2 regions of the Paenibacillus sp. N3/727 genome follow, and region 1 is predicted to be linked to the other one. Evidence: a T-box and tRNA genes for the amino acid it is inferred to sense, from the RefSeq annotation. Region 1 holds a T-box; the other holds one or more tRNA genes.
What was found. A T-box is a leader RNA that pairs with one kind of tRNA and senses whether it is charged. The one in region 1 lies ahead of trpS (tryptophan--tRNA ligase), so its partner is inferred to be a tRNA-Trp.
Positions count from the first base shown of each region.

Region 2: it has a tRNA-Trp gene. The T-box ahead of trpS (tryptophan--tRNA ligase) is inferred to sense a tRNA for this amino acid. The anticodon was not compared.

Region 1 covers NZ_CP093336.1:6,055,566-6,062,979, forward strand. Annotated here, with positions in the region: gene uxaC (glucuronate isomerase) at 47-1,450, opposite strand; gene MNQ98_RS28260 (GntR family transcriptional regulator) at 1,539-2,219, shown strand; gene uxuA (mannonate dehydratase) at 2,362-3,453, shown strand; gene MNQ98_RS28270 (SDR family oxidoreductase) at 3,468-4,322, shown strand; T-box leader at 4,432-4,714, shown strand; gene trpS (tryptophan--tRNA ligase) at 4,768-5,754, shown strand; gene MNQ98_RS28280 (6-phospho-beta-glucosidase) at 5,870-7,177, opposite strand; gene MNQ98_RS28285 (N-acetylglucosamine kinase) at 7,230-7,414, opposite strand, start outside.
Region 2 covers NZ_CP093336.1:5,466,591-5,474,004, reverse strand. Annotated here, with positions in the region: rRNA gene MNQ98_RS25570 (23S ribosomal RNA) at 1-1,527, shown strand, start outside; tRNA gene MNQ98_RS25565 (tRNA-Asn) at 1,592-1,667, shown strand; tRNA gene MNQ98_RS25560 (tRNA-Ser) at 1,673-1,764, shown strand; tRNA gene MNQ98_RS25555 (tRNA-Glu) at 1,781-1,855, shown strand; tRNA gene MNQ98_RS25550 (tRNA-Val) at 2,054-2,129, shown strand; tRNA gene MNQ98_RS25545 (tRNA-Met) at 2,149-2,225, shown strand; tRNA gene MNQ98_RS25540 (tRNA-Asp) at 2,260-2,336, shown strand; tRNA gene MNQ98_RS25535 (tRNA-Phe) at 2,366-2,441, shown strand; tRNA gene MNQ98_RS25530 (tRNA-Thr) at 2,463-2,538, shown strand; tRNA gene MNQ98_RS25525 (tRNA-Tyr) at 2,542-2,627, shown strand; tRNA gene MNQ98_RS25520 (tRNA-Trp) at 2,635-2,708, shown strand; tRNA gene MNQ98_RS25515 (tRNA-His) at 2,732-2,807, shown strand; tRNA gene MNQ98_RS25510 (tRNA-Gln) at 2,827-2,901, shown strand; tRNA gene MNQ98_RS25505 (tRNA-Gly) at 2,913-2,987, shown strand; tRNA gene MNQ98_RS25500 (tRNA-Cys) at 2,999-3,072, shown strand; tRNA gene MNQ98_RS25495 (tRNA-Arg) at 3,083-3,159, shown strand; tRNA gene MNQ98_RS25490 (tRNA-Leu) at 3,168-3,247, shown strand; gene MNQ98_RS25485 (hypothetical protein) at 3,669-3,974, shown strand; gene MNQ98_RS25480 (PspA/IM30 family protein) at 4,023-4,697, shown strand; gene MNQ98_RS25475 (PspC domain-containing protein) at 4,700-5,188, shown strand; gene MNQ98_RS25470 (PspA/IM30 family protein) at 5,190-5,879, shown strand; gene liaF (cell wall-active antibiotics response protein LiaF) at 6,089-6,733, shown strand; gene MNQ98_RS25460 (sensor histidine kinase) at 6,775-7,414, shown strand, end outside.

The DNA of each region.
Region 1 (7,414 bases):
CCCCCCACCCTATCCACCATTAAGAAAAAATAGTCCTTCCCTGATATCAACGGATCTCAAAATAGCGTTCAGCGTTCCTGTAGCAGATATCCTGGATGATGCCACCAATATAATCATAATCCGCCGGTAACTCACCATCTTTGATCCACTCCCCGAACAGACCACACAGGACTCGGCGGAAATATTCATGACGCGGGAAGGACATAAAACTGCGGGAGTCGGTCAGCATGCCAACAAAGGTACTGATTAGACCGATCGAGGATAAGGCCTTCAGCTGCTGGAGCATACCTTCCTTCTGATCATGGAACCACCAGGCTGAACCGAGCTGAAGCTTCCCTTCAACTTCTGAGGATTGAAAGTTGCCAATGGTGGCAGCGATCATTTCATACTGTGCCGGGTACAGGCTGTAGACAATCGTTTTGGGCAGTTCATGATTCCGATCCAGCTCACTTAAAAACGCGTTCAATGATGCTGCTAAATGAAAGTCGAGAATGGAGTCATACCCGCTGTCCTTGCCGAGCTTTACGAACATTCGCGCGTTGTTGTTACGGATCGCTCCGATATGCAGCTGCATAACCCATCCACGGGCGCAATACATCCGGCCGAGCGCCAACAAGGTAAAGGTGCGGTATTTACTTTCCTCTTCGGATGTAATGGCCACTCCTTGCATTGCTTTGCTGTAAATTTCCGCTGCTTCCTCTTCTGTAGCAGCTGTATACGGAAAAGCACCAAACCCGTGATCCGACAGGCGGCACCCTTGCTCGTGAAAGTAAGAAATTCGCTTCTCCAATCCGTTAATGAGTCCCGCATAGGTATCGACCGTTACATTAGCGGACTCTCCCAGTTCCTGTACATATCCAGCAAATCCGGTATGTGAAATATCTAGAGCTCGGTCCGGACGAAAAGTCGGAGTGACAACCGTTTTGATGTCGGGGTTATTTCTGATACTCCGGTGGAATTCGAGATTGTCTATGGGATCATCGGTCGTGCAAGCCACCTTGACCTTAAACTTCTCCAGTATGCCTGCTGCACGCAGAGATGAATCCTGCAGCCGCTCGTTACAGCGGTCCCACACTTCCTCCGCATTGTGCTCAGTCAGCCGCTCTTGTATGCCAAAATAACGGGACAGCTCCAGATGTGTCCAATGGTACAGCGGATTTCCAGCCATACGCGGGACACTTTTGGCCCAAACCATAAACTTGTCTTTATCGGAGGCATTTCCTGTAATTAGCTCTTCGTCTACACCAAGCCAGCGCAGAGCTCTCCATTTATAATGGTCCCCATCCAGCCACATTTCCGTCAAATTGCGGAACTGGTGATTCTCGGCAATATCTTGCGGACTCAAATGGTTATGATAATCAAAAACAGGCATTTCCACAGCATAATCGTAATAAAGCTTTCGGGCGCTTTTACTGGTGAGCAACAATGATTCTGTATCGAAACGACTCATACTTGTTCCCTCCTACGATTTTGTCTGAATAACCAGTTCCATACTACCATACAAGTATGGTAGTATGGAACGACAGGAGATGATTCAAGTGGAAAATTCTTTGCGTATGCAACCCGGATCAGCCGGAAATATCGTGTACAACAAGCTGAAGCAGCAGATTGTGAGCCTGGAGCTTCCGCCAGGGACGACGCTGTCCGAGAAGGAGATGTCCCTTGCCTTCGACGTAAGCCGGACACCGGTCCGTGAAAGCTTTGTCCGCCTGGCCCAAGAAGGGCTGGTGCTGGTGCTGCCGCAGCGGGGAACCCGGGTGTCGCTTATAGATCCCGAGCTCGTCGAGGAAGCGCGTTTCATGCGGGAGCAGTTGGAGAAGGCGGTCATCAGCCTTGCCTGCGAATCTTTCCCAGAGGATAAACTCGCAGAGCTGGAAGCCAATCTGGCACAGCAGAAGGAAAGCATTGAGCGGCACGACGGCAAGCAAATGTTCGAGTTGGATGAGGCATTTCACCGGATTTTATTCGAAGGTTGCCGCAAGCAAGGAACCTGGAACGTCATTCAGCAGATGAACGCTCACCTGAACCGAAGCCGGATGCTGTGGCTGTCTGCTGATCCGCATTGGGGCCACCTGTATGAGCAGCACCGAGTAATGGCTGACGCGATCCGCAGACATGACAGTGATTATGCCGAGCGTGTCATGCAGGAGCATTTGAGCCTGATCATCTCGAATTTGACCGTGCTCAAGGAGAAGCACCCGGATTATTTTAAAATATAAGAAAGTCAAAATTTTATTTTGTACACTTTCCTTATATTTCTCGAAGAAACGCAGTCGCCCTTTTAAAAAGAACGACGAAGTCGTTTCTTCTTGCTAAGCCATGGTTTGTTTCGAATCCCTATATGGAAGAGGCGGTGGAAAAATGCGTATGGTATTCCGCTGGTTCGGCGATGGCAATGATACGGTCACGCTTGACCAGATCAGACAAATTCCCGGCGTAGAAGGCATCGTATGGGCACTGCACGATATCCCGGTCGGTGAGGAATGGCCGATGGAACGGATTCAGGAAGTCCATAAACAAGCAGAAGCGTACGGACTTCATCTGGATGTAGTTGAAAGTGTGAATGTGCACGAGGACATTAAACTGGGCCTTCCTTCCCGCGATCACTACATAACCAACTACATCCGCACGATGGAGAAGCTGGCGCAGGTCGGCGTCAAAGTCATCTGTTACAACTTCATGCCGGTGTTTGACTGGGTGCGTACGGATCTGCATAGGGCTACTGGCGACGGATCAACGGCACTCTTTTTCGAAATGGCATTGATTCATGGCATTGATCCGATGGAGCTGGTACGTAACATAAATGAAAATAGCACACTGACCATGCCCGGCTGGGAACCGGATCGCCTTGCTCATTTAACTTCCCTATTCGAGGCCTACCGGAACGTGACGGAAGAGGATTTGTGGAACAACCTAGAGTATTTCCTGAACGCCGTCATTCCGGCGGCAGAGCAATGCGGCATTAGAATGGCGATTCACCCGGATGATCCGCCTTGGCCAATCTTTGGGCTGCCTCGTGTCATTACGAGTCAGGATAATATCCGCAGATTCTTGAAGCTGTACGACAGTCCGTCGAACAGCATAACACTGTGCAGTGGATCTCTCGGAGCGAATCCTGACAATGACATCATCGGGATGATCCATGAATTCCATGACCGGATTCCGTTTACGCATATCCGTAACGTGCGAGTATTTGATAACGGAGATTTCATCGAGACGTCACACCGGACGCAGGATGGAACCGTTGATATCGCCGGCATTGTTAAAGCCTATAATGACAACGGTTTCAATGGATACTGCAGACCCGATCACGGGCGTCATATCTGGGGTGAGGAGTGCCGGCCGGGATACGGACTGTATGACCGTGCACTCGGCATCATGTATTTATGGGGTGTATGGGATTCCTTGGAGAGGTCCAGAATCGTCAAGGAAAAGGAGGCTTCCACCGTATGAATGAATCTCCGCAGATCACGAAACTTCCGAAGCATCCTGCTCTTGAAGGAAAAGTAGCTGTTGTAACAGGCGGTTCCGGTGTCTTATGCCGCGCAATGGCGCTGGAGCTGGGCCGCCAGGGCGTTAAAGTAGCCGTGCTGAACCGCACAGTGGAGAAAGGCCAACTCGTTGCGGGCGAGATTAAGGCAGCAGGCGGCGAAGCGGTTGCTGTCGTATGCGACGTCACCGATGCAGACAGCGTGCGCCATGCCGAGCAGTCGGTACGTGAGCTGTTAGGACCGTGCGATATTCTCATTAACGGAGCCGGTGGCAATCACAAGGATGCCAATACGACTAACGAAGTTTTTCGGCCGGAGGATTTTGAGAAACCTGAGGTTTCCACCTTTTTTGACCTCAGCGTTCCCGGGTTCCGGAGTGTTATGGATCTGAATTTCATCGGTACGCTTATCCCGACGCAAATATTCGGCCATAGCATGCTCGGCCGTCCGGGCGCAGTCGTGCTCAACGTTTCATCGATGAGCGCACCGTCGCCGATGACCAAGGTGCCTGCCTACAGTGCTGCGAAAGCCGCAATCAACAACTTCACGCAGTGGCTGGCTGTGCATTTAGCCGAGTCCGGCATCCGGGTCAACGCCATTGCCCCGGGCTTCTTCCTGACGGAGCAGAACCGCAAACTGCTGACTCATGAAGACGGCTCATTGACCGAACGCTCTCATAAAATTATTACCCATACCCCCATGAGGCGGTTTGGCGTGCCGGAAGATCTGCTCGGTACGGTCCTCTGGCTGGTGGATGAGCAGACATCCGGATTCGTAACAGGAACCGTCATTCCGGTGGACGGCGGATTTATGGCATACTCTGGTGTGTAATATCACCCAGCCCTACTCTCTGAGCCTATAAGCTCAGGGATTTTTTATACTAGATAGTTGCCCGCTTGACGATCTTTCTGAAATATGGCATCTTTATAGGAACGAATACACGAAAGCGATGAAGGGAAAATAGTAGCTTATCCATCATTGTCCAAGCGAGCCGGCGACAGGTGTGAGGTCCGGTACAATGAGGTATGTGAATGGGTCCCTTCGCTTCAAACCGAACCCCTGCCCGGCAGGCCAGTAGGCTTTGACGGCTCTCCCCCGTTACCATGGGAGAAGTGATCGGAACAGGCATTCAGACTTAAAGCCTTTCTTCCCGTCATGTTAAAGTGCGGCACATGGTTGCCGAAAAGTGGTGGTACCGCGGAGTCAAACACTTCGTCCCTGAGCAAGGGGCGAGGTGTTTTTTTATTTTTTCATAAACCTAAGGAGGTCAATCAATATGAACAAAAGAATGCTGTCAGGTATCAAGCCCAGCGGAGATTTGAACATTGGAGGATACAGCGGCTCACTGAGCCAATTTGTGGCTAACCAGCACGACTATGAATGCTACTTCTTCATCCCTGATCTGCACGCAGTAACGGTGTATCAGGACCCCAAAGAGCTACACCAGCGGTCCCGGGACATTGCCGCCCTGTACATTGCCGCAGGCATCGACCCGAAGAAGGCTGTCATTTTCCTTCAGTCACAGGTACCTGCTCACGCCGAGCTTTCATGGCTGCTGGAGACACAGGCACATTTCGGTGAACTGAGCCGGATGACGCAGTTTAAAGACAAGTCCGAAGGTAAGGATACCGTCAGCTCAGCCCTGTTCACTTATCCGGTTCTGATGGCTGCCGACATCTTGCTCTACCGGACTACTCACGTACCTGTCGGGGATGACCAAAAGCAGCATATCGAGCTGACACGCGATCTGGCTACGCGATTTAATAATAAGTTCGGTAATACATTTGTGCTGCCTGAGCCGATCATCCAGGACACGGGTGCACGAATCATGGGTCTCGACGATCCATCCAGTAAAATGAGCAAAAGCAACCCGAACCAGAACAGCTACGTGTCGCTTCTTGATGACCCGGCCGTAATCCGCAAAAAGTTCTCCAGAGCCGTAACGGACTCCGAAATGAACGTCCGTTATGACTGGGATACCAAACCTGAGGTCAGCAACCTGATTGAGATTTATTCCGTATTTTCAGGCGATTCCATTGAGACGATTGAGAAGCGCTATGAAGGCCAAGGCTACGGCGCGCTTAAAAAGGAATTGGCGGAAGTAGTCATTACCAAGCTGGAGCCGATCCAGAAAACATACCATGAAATCGTCCATTCTGAAGAGCTGGACAATATTCTGAAAGACGGCGCCCGCCGTGCCAATGAAGCTGCTCAGAACACACTGCTTGCCGCGAAACGCGCTATGGGATTTGTAACGTTCTAAACAAATGAAAAGCCTCCCAAGAAGAGGATGACAACAGCCGCACCAGGCTGCATCTTCCTCTTCTACGGGAGGCCTTTTACTATAAAACCATAGGATTAGTCCAATATCTAGTCAATTATTTAAAGAATGCAGGCAAGTATGGTTTGTGTGCTTCCAACAGCTCATCCAGCACCTTCTTGGCCACATCAACGGAAGGAACGAGCGGATGATGAGCCAGCGCTTGCAGAGCAATGCCGCGATCGCCAGTTACTGCCGCGTCAATCGTTAACTTCTCGTATACTTTCACCGCATGCATTAGGCCTTTTACATGCTCCGGAACGTTCTTGGGCGCCAATGTAACCGGACCTTGTCCTGTCACTACGCAGTTGACCTCAATGCTCGCATCCGACGGCAGAAAATCGAAAGTATTGCCGTTCGCTACGTTCAATGCCTGAATATCACGTTTGTCGTTGTAGATGGAATTCATCAGATTCACCGCTGCTTCAGAATAGAAAGCTCCGCCCCGCTGTTCCAGCTGCTTCGGCTTCACGTCAAGGTTCACGTCTTTATACAGCTCGAACAATTCCGTTTCCACACGACTGACGATGTCGGCACGGGTACCGTCCTTTTCCAGAGATGCCTTCATGTCTGTGAACATTGTGTCCTTCATGTAGAAATATTTCAAGTAATACGTCGGGATCGCGCCCAAGGATTTCAGGAAATCGGCATCCCAGCCGAGGGTAGGCACATTTTTCGCTGTATAGCTTTTGCCGCCGTCCAGCAGTTCCGGAAGCTTTTCTTCCCCACGAACGATGGCGGAGGTTACCCAGTGCAGATGGTTGATACCTACAAACTCAGGCAATACATCCTTCTCTGGTACCTGATACTCTGCAGCCAAGAACTTCTGGAAGTTAATCGGAGAGTTGCACAGACCGACCGAGCGAACTTTGCTGTGCTTCAGCACCGCTTCAGTGACAATACCCGCCGGATTCGTAAAGTTCAGCATCCACGCATTCGGTGCCAACTCCTCGATATCGCGGCAAATATCCAGAATGACCGGCACCGTACGAAGCGCCTTCATCATGCCCCCCGGGCCTGTTGTCTCTTGGCCGATAACTCCATGTTGAATCGGAATATGCTCATCCAGCTTCCGCGCTGCCAGCAGGCCGACACGCATCTGTGTCGTCACGAAGTCTGCACCTTCAATCGCACGCTTGCGATCGAGTGTCAGATGAACCTCAATAGGAAGTCCAGATTTCTCAATCATGCGTTTAGCCAGGTTGCCAACGATGTCCAGCTTGTGCTTGCCTTCCTCGATGTCCACGAACCACAGCTCACGAATGGGCATTTGGTCATAATTGCGAATGAATCCTTCCACGATTTCTGGTGTGTAAGAGGAGCCTCCGCCGATGACGGTTATTTTGAGACCGGTTGATTGTGCCACTTGAATCGCCTCCATAAGATGATGTTTATATAAATTAGTGAACTAAGATCTATTAAAAAGATAAAGATTTCAATTTTCCTTCCGTCTCAGCGTCGATCACTTGGCCATCCGACTCCATCGCACTCATCAGGGCGCCTGCTACCGGATCTGAGGTTAAATGAACGCATCTTGCATGAGGTGCCCGTGCGGCAACTCCGCGTTCAATGGCATCGGTGAGAATTGAGCTTTTTCCCTTGT
Region 2 (7,414 bases), 590 kb from region 1:
TGAGGCCGAAAGGCGTAATCGAAGGACAACAGGTTGAAATTCCTGTACCACCGTAAACCGTTATGAACGATGGGGTGACGCAGGAGGGTAGTGACGCGGACTGATGGATGTCCGTCCAAGCAGTGAGGCTGATGTGTAGGCAAATCCGCACATCATTAAGGCTGGGCTGTGATGGGGAGTGAAAATTATAGTAGCGAAGGTCATGATCTCACACTGCCAAGAAAAGCCTCTAGTCAGGTGAAGGTGCCCGTACCGCAAACCGACACAGGTAGGCGAGAAGAGAATTCTAAGGCGCGCGGAAGAACTCTCGTTAAGGAACTCGGCAAAATGACCCCGTAACTTCGGGAGAAGGGGTGCCCCGGTAGTGTGAATAGCACGAGGGGGCCGCAGTGAAAAGGCCCAAGCGACTGTTTAACAAAAACACAGGTCTGTGCGAAGCCGTAAGGCGAAGTATACGGGCTGACGCCTGCCCGGTGCTGGAAGGTTAAGGGGAGTGGTTAGGAGCAATCCGAAGCTATGAACCGAAGCCCCAGTAAACGGCGGCCGTAACTATAACGGTCCTAAGGTAGCGAAATTCCTTGTCAGGTAAATTCTGACCCGCACGAATGGCGTAACGATTTGGGCGCTGTCTCAACGAGAGATCCGGTGAAATTTTAATACCTGTGAAGATGCAGGTTACCCGCGACAAGACGGAAAGACCCCATGGAGCTTTACTGCAGCTTGATATTGGATTTGGGTACGATCTGTACAGGATAGGTGGGAGCCTAAGAAACAGGAGCGCAAGCTTCTGTGGAGGCGCCGTTGGGATACCACCCTGATCGTATCTAGGTTCTAACCTAGTACCGTGAACCGGTGCGGGGACAGTGTCTGGTGGGCAGTTTGACTGGGGCGGTCGCCTCCTAAAGAGTAACGGAGGCGCCCCAAGGTTCCCTCAGAATGGTTGGAAATCATTCGAAGAGTGCAAAGGCATAAGGGAGCTTGACTGCGAGACCTACAAGTCGAGCAGGGACGAAAGTCGGGCTTAGTGATCCGGTGGTACCGCATGGAAGGGCCATCGCTCAACGGATAAAAGCTACCCTGGGGATAACAGGCTTATCTCCCCCAAGAGTCCACATCGACGGGGAGGTTTGGCACCTCGATGTCGGCTCATCGCATCCTGGGGCTGAAGTAGGTCCCAAGGGTTGGGCTGTTCGCCCATTAAAGCGGTACGCGAGCTGGGTTCAGAACGTCGTGAGACAGTTCGGTCCCTATCTGTCGTGGGCGTAGGAAATTTGAGAGGAGCTGTCCTTAGTACGAGAGGACCGGGATGGACGTACCGCTGGTGCACCAGTTGTTCCGCCAGGAGCATGGCTGGGTAGCTACGTACGGAAGGGATAAGCGCTGAAAGCATCTAAGCGTGAAGCCCCCCTCAAGATGAGATTTCCCAATTAGTAAGACCCCTTGAAGACGACGAGGTAGATAGGTTGGAGGTGGAAGTGCAGCAATGCATGGAGCTGACCAATACTAATCGGTCGAGGGCTTATCCTAAATATTCGCAAATAACGTTTCGTATCTAGTTTTCAAGTGATTAAACACTTGAATTGAATAATGTTCCCTGATAGCTCAGTTGGTAGAGCACTCGACTGTTAATCGAGTTGTCACAGGTTCGAGTCCTGTTCGGGGAGCCATTTATGGAGAGGTGTCCGAGTTGGCCGAAGGAGCACGATTGGAAATCGTGTAGGCGCCAAAAGCGTCTCGAGGGTTCGAATCCCTCTCTCTCCGCCACTATATATTTCAGTAAGGCCCGTTGGTCAAGGGGTTAAGACACCTCCCTTTCACGGAGGTAACAGGGGTTCGAATCCCCTACGGGTCACCATTTATTTGCTTGCTTCTGGGGATGAGAATCCCAATGGTTCGTCGAAGCATAGACATCGATAGGAATACTTCGCAGTCTCGAACAAAGTGAGAGTATCCCCTACGGGTCACCATTTATTTGCTTGCTTCAGGTTTTTATGCAAGATTAACTCTTGATAAGTGAGTAGTAATTTGATAAGATAAAAGTCGGTTTAATTATGGAGGCTTAGCTCAGCTGGGAGAGCATCTGCCTTACAAGCAGAGGGTCGGGGGTTCGAACCCCTCAGCCTCCACCATATATACACCTTTTAATGACGCGGGGTGGAGCAGTTCGGTAGCTCGTCGGGCTCATAACCCGAAGGTCGTAGGTTCAAATCCTGCCCCCGCAACCAATTATATCGCTATATAACAGCGATAGTGCCTTGTGGAACTGTGGTGTAGAGGCCTAACATGCCTGCCTGTCACGCAGGAGATCGCGGGTTCGAATCCCGTCAGTTCCGCCATTCTTCATTATAACCGAAAGAGCTTTTATGGCTCGGTAGCTCAGTCGGTAGAGCAGAGGACTGAAAATCCTCGTGTCGGCGGTTCGATTCCGTCCCGAGCCACCATTTGTTTTAACAACTGTATACGCCGGTGTAGCTCAACTGGTAGAGCAACTGACTTGTAATCAGTAGGTTGGGGGTTCAAGTCCTCTCGCCGGCACCACATGGAGGATTAGCGAAGTGGCCAAACGCAGCAGACTGTAAATCTGTTCTCGTCCGAGTTCGGTGGTTCGAATCCATCATCCTCCACCAGTTTTATAGGGGCATAGTTTAAAGGTAGAACAGCGGTCTCCAAAACCGTTAGTGTGGGTTCAATTCCTGCTGCCCCTGCCAATAGAACTATGATTTTGAATATGGCGGTCGTGGCGAAGGGGTTAACGCACCGGTCTGTGGCTCCGGCATTCGTGGGTTCAAGTCCCATCGATCGCCCCATATTTTTCAAAAGTCATATTGGGGATTAGCCAAGCGGTAAGGCAACGGACTTTGACTCCGTCATGCATAGGTTCGAATCCTATATCCCCAGCCATTGATTTTTATGCGGACGTGGCTCAGCGGTAGAGCATCGCCTTGCCAAGGCGAGGGTCGCGGGTTCGATTCCCGTCGTCCGCTCCATTTTTGTTTTTGGCGCCATAGCCAAGTGGTAAGGCACAGCTCTGCAAAAGCTTTATCCCCAGTTCGAATCTGGGTGGCGCCTCCATTATAACTATGTGCCCTTAGCTCAGCTGGATAGAGCGTTTGACTACGAATCAAAAGGTCAGGAGTTCGAATCTCTTAGGGCACGCCATTAAGTAAGCCGGTGTGGCGGAATTGGCAGACGCGCGCGACTCAAAATCGTGAGGGAAACCGTGGGGGTTCGAGTCCCTTCACCGGCATCATCAAAAAGAACGTGGATATTATCCACGTTCTTTTTTTGTGTTCTGTGGTTGAGCGCGGTCATACAACGCGCAGTGTGGCGTTGGGGGTTACGCACGGCCCATATTTTTACTATAGAGTAAAGAGGCTAGAGAGTGAGATATTGGATACTTTCACTTTCATACGTTCCTAATGATGTTATGGCGGAAGAATAAACGGATAAGCAGCAATAGTAAGAACTGCGAATGATGGCATGGTGCTGTTATTCGCTATTTGTTGTAGTCGTGTTTAGACTGAGGTCTTATCCCTTCCCCGACTTAGGTCGAGGATGAAAAACCGTCCAGGGTCCGTTTTAGATTGAATAGAAATAACCTAAAATAAGGTCATAAGGTTGAACAAGTCACAAACGAATGATAAATAAGACGGAAAGGCGGTGTATAAATGAGAAGCACAAAAGATAATGGAATGGGAATCCTCCTTATTGGTTTGGGCGCGTTAGTATTACTTGGCGTATTCGGTCCATTCCTTGGATGGTTGTTCAGCTTACTGATACCACTGGCGATGATCGCACTTGGCTATTACGGAATCCGCCGCGGTAACACGTTCTTCGGCTGGATCATACTAGGTATCGGCGTATTGTCGCTGATCGGTAAGCTTTCCTGGCTGTTCGGTCCGATACTTGGGATTGTCTTGATCGTCTACGGAGTGTCCCGATTTAAAGGTGGAAATGGCCGTCGTTACTACTAATAAACCTGTAACATAATGAACTTGATAGAAGAGGAGGATAAAGAAAATATGAGTGTTTTTCGACGCATAAGGGACATCACGGCTGCCACTCTAAATGAGAAGCTTGAACAAAGTCAGGATCCAGTTCGATTGATTGATCAGTTTCTACATTCTACCCGGCGGGACATTACGGAGGCTGAGAAGCTACTGCAACAGTGTGAGTCTCATACACGACAATTGAAGCTGCAGGTAAGCCAAGCTGAGACGATGAAGAACAAACGGGAAGAACAAGCACTTCTGGCACTGAAAGCTGGGGAAGACCATTTGGCGAAACTGGCTCTTCAAGAAAAACTGATCTATGAAGAAAAGATTGAACAGTATGAGGGGCTGTTAATGACCAGCCGCGAATCGCTCAGAGAAGTAGAAGAACAGCTGGGTGAGCTTCGTATGGAATATCAGTCGGTATACAGTAAGCGTCAGTATTATGTTGCTCGGATGGAGACACTGCGACTTCAGCAAAAAATGAATGAGCGTACAGGATCTTATGGTGGCCAAGATGTACCGAAAATGTTCAACCGGTTGGATGACCGTCTCAACGATTGGGAGCTTGAAGCAAAGAGTCTCCGCGACATTCGTAAAATGGGCCAAGAGTATCTGGTTCAGACTGGTGAAAGTGTTTCGACCGTGTTGGATCGCGAGCTTGCCCGTTTGAAGGAGAAGCTGAATAACAGCGGAAAGGAGTAAATATGACAAGATTGTACCGTTCTACCAGAGATAAAATGTTCACCGGGTTGATAGGCGGATTGTCTGAAACGTTCGGTGTAGAAACAACCCTGCTCCGTATTATATTTGTCATCAGTATCTTCTTTACTGGCGGTACGACATTATTGATTTATTTGATCGCTTCATTGGTCATTCCGAAGGAACCTTATTATCACGATCCATATGGCCCGAGCGGCCCAGGCCGTGGTCAGAACAATTACCATTATGGACCGAACGGCTCATATGGCGGCTATAACAACCGTCCTGGCGGAACTTATCGTGATGACCGGGACAACTTTGGACCGAGAAATGCAGGACCGTCATCTTATGACAGAGGATATGCCTCTAGACATGAGGAAGCGCCAGAGGCTGATCTGGATTCCATGATGAAGGACATAGAGAAGAAGGCTATGAAGAAAGAAATAGAAGAACTTAAGAAAAAACTATCGAAGTATGAGAAGGGAGATTTATAAAATGGGAGTATTTAAAAGAATTAAAGATATGACAAAAGCATCGGTGAACGAGTTGCTCGATAAGGTTGAAGATCCAATTGTTATGCTGAATCAATATTTGCGCGACATGGAAGCAGAAATTCACGAGGCAGAGGTAACGGTTGCTAAGCAAATGGCTAATGAGCGCCGCATGAAACAACGTGTGGAAGAAGCCGTGAAAATGGCTGCTCAGCGTGAAGCTCAAGCAGAACTGGCTTTGAAGAACGGTCAAGAGGAAGTTGCACGTAAGCTTCTGGAAGAGAAAATATATTTTGATCAAAAAGAAACAGAATACACAGAGCTTCACCTGCAGTCTGAAACTCAAGCCAAAGAATTGGTTGCTCAGCTTCATGAAATGAAGGATGAGTTCTACAAAATGCGCAACAAGCGTAATGAGCTTGTAGCTCGTGCTCAAATGGCTAAAGCGAAGAAGCAAATGTCGCAAGTAAGTAGTCTGCACTCGATCGAAAGCGGCAGCGCCTCGATGGGCTTCCACCGCATGGAAGAAAAGATAATGCAGTTGGAAGCAGAAGCGGATGTAATGCGTGCACCATACCGTCCGAACAACGTAGCTTACACTAGTCCTGTGGACGTTGAAAAGCAGATGAAAGTGGATGAGCAGCTTAACGCTCTCAGAAACAAAATGAATGGTGGCTCTGCAAAAGAAGAGTAAAAGGAAGAAGCAAGTCAGGATTTTATAAAAGAAGTATTCGTAAAACTAGGAAATGTGATAAACTACTGAATGAACTTGATGTACGGATATTGGGGTATCCTTCATAATTTCGAGGTAATCCGTTCAGTATATAATGGTAAGCCATACGGTGCGGATCCCCGCACTGTTTTGGCTTTTCATGGCTTATAATCATCGTGGGGAGGTGCGGCATGGATAGAAATCGCTGGATTGCATTTGGATTGATTGGCATCGGTGTGTTTATGCTTTTCGGCAGATGGTTTGGTTTCTTTACCATCGTCGCTCTTCTACTGATGGTTGCAGGTATTCATCAGATTCGAAGCGGCTCTGTCCGAAAGGGATATATTATACTTGGTGTAGGAACCGTCCTGCTTCTTCTGGATCACCTAATGCTCATTATCGGAATCGGCTTGTTGTCGCTCGGAATATTTTATGGGAAAGCACGCCGTGCTCACGAAAATGACCGATTCGTTCAAAGGCAGAATTTTATGTCCAACTTTGATTGGGACAGTGCTCCATGGGTCATGAAGAGTATGAGCGTGTGGCATGTCCTTGGTGAAGCTGATGTGGATTTGTCGCTTGCATTGCCAGAGGAACGTAGTACGGTTATGATGTTCCATGGTATTCTTGGAGATATCGATTTAGCGTTACCTGACTATTATGGTGTAGAGATTGAAGCATTTGTTCTTTTTGGATCTATAGACATCGGCAGGCAGCGGGAGACCGGAATCATGAATCGTCTGAACTGGAAATCGCCGAACTATGAATCTAGTGAATATAAAGTGAAGTTTATCGTTTCATATCTTGGTGGTGATCTCAACATACGCCTGGTTTGATCCAAGATACCGCAAAGTGAGGAAAGCAGGAGGGCTGCCCGATGAAATCGGAGAAAAAGGCTAATATCATTACCCGAAGTATCCGTGAGGGCACCCTTCTGGGCTTTGTGGTTATGCTGGTTACGCTGTACATTTTATATACATACGACTATTTGAAGCCTTTTGATTCCTGGAGGAATGGTATTCAAGCAGGGATAACGTTAGTGCTTTTACCGGTTAGCTTGGGAGCTGTGTATGGTTTTTTTCAGAGCTACCGGATAAAACGAAGGCTTGATGGGGTTAGGGAAACCTTAGTCACTTGGGAAAAAGGCGGCGTAACTTCAGCTATCATGCCCGACATGGGAGAGGATGAGGTAGGACGCCTTGGAGAACAGCTGGGACGGATCAGTAAACGCTGGGAGGAGCAAGTGAATTCGCTTCAGCGTTTATCTACCAACAACGCACAACTGGCTGAACAGGCCCGTGTAACGGCCATTGTGGAGGAGAGGCAGCGTCTGGCACGGGAGCTTCATGATTCGGTATCTCAACAGCTGTTCGCCATATCGATGACGGCCACTGCCGTTGGTCGTACGCTAGAAAAGGATTTTGGTAAAGCACAGCGGCAAGTAGCTCTGATTGAGGAAATGTCCGCGGTAGCTCAGTCGGAAATGCGGGCACTCCTGCTTCATTTGCGCCCGGTAT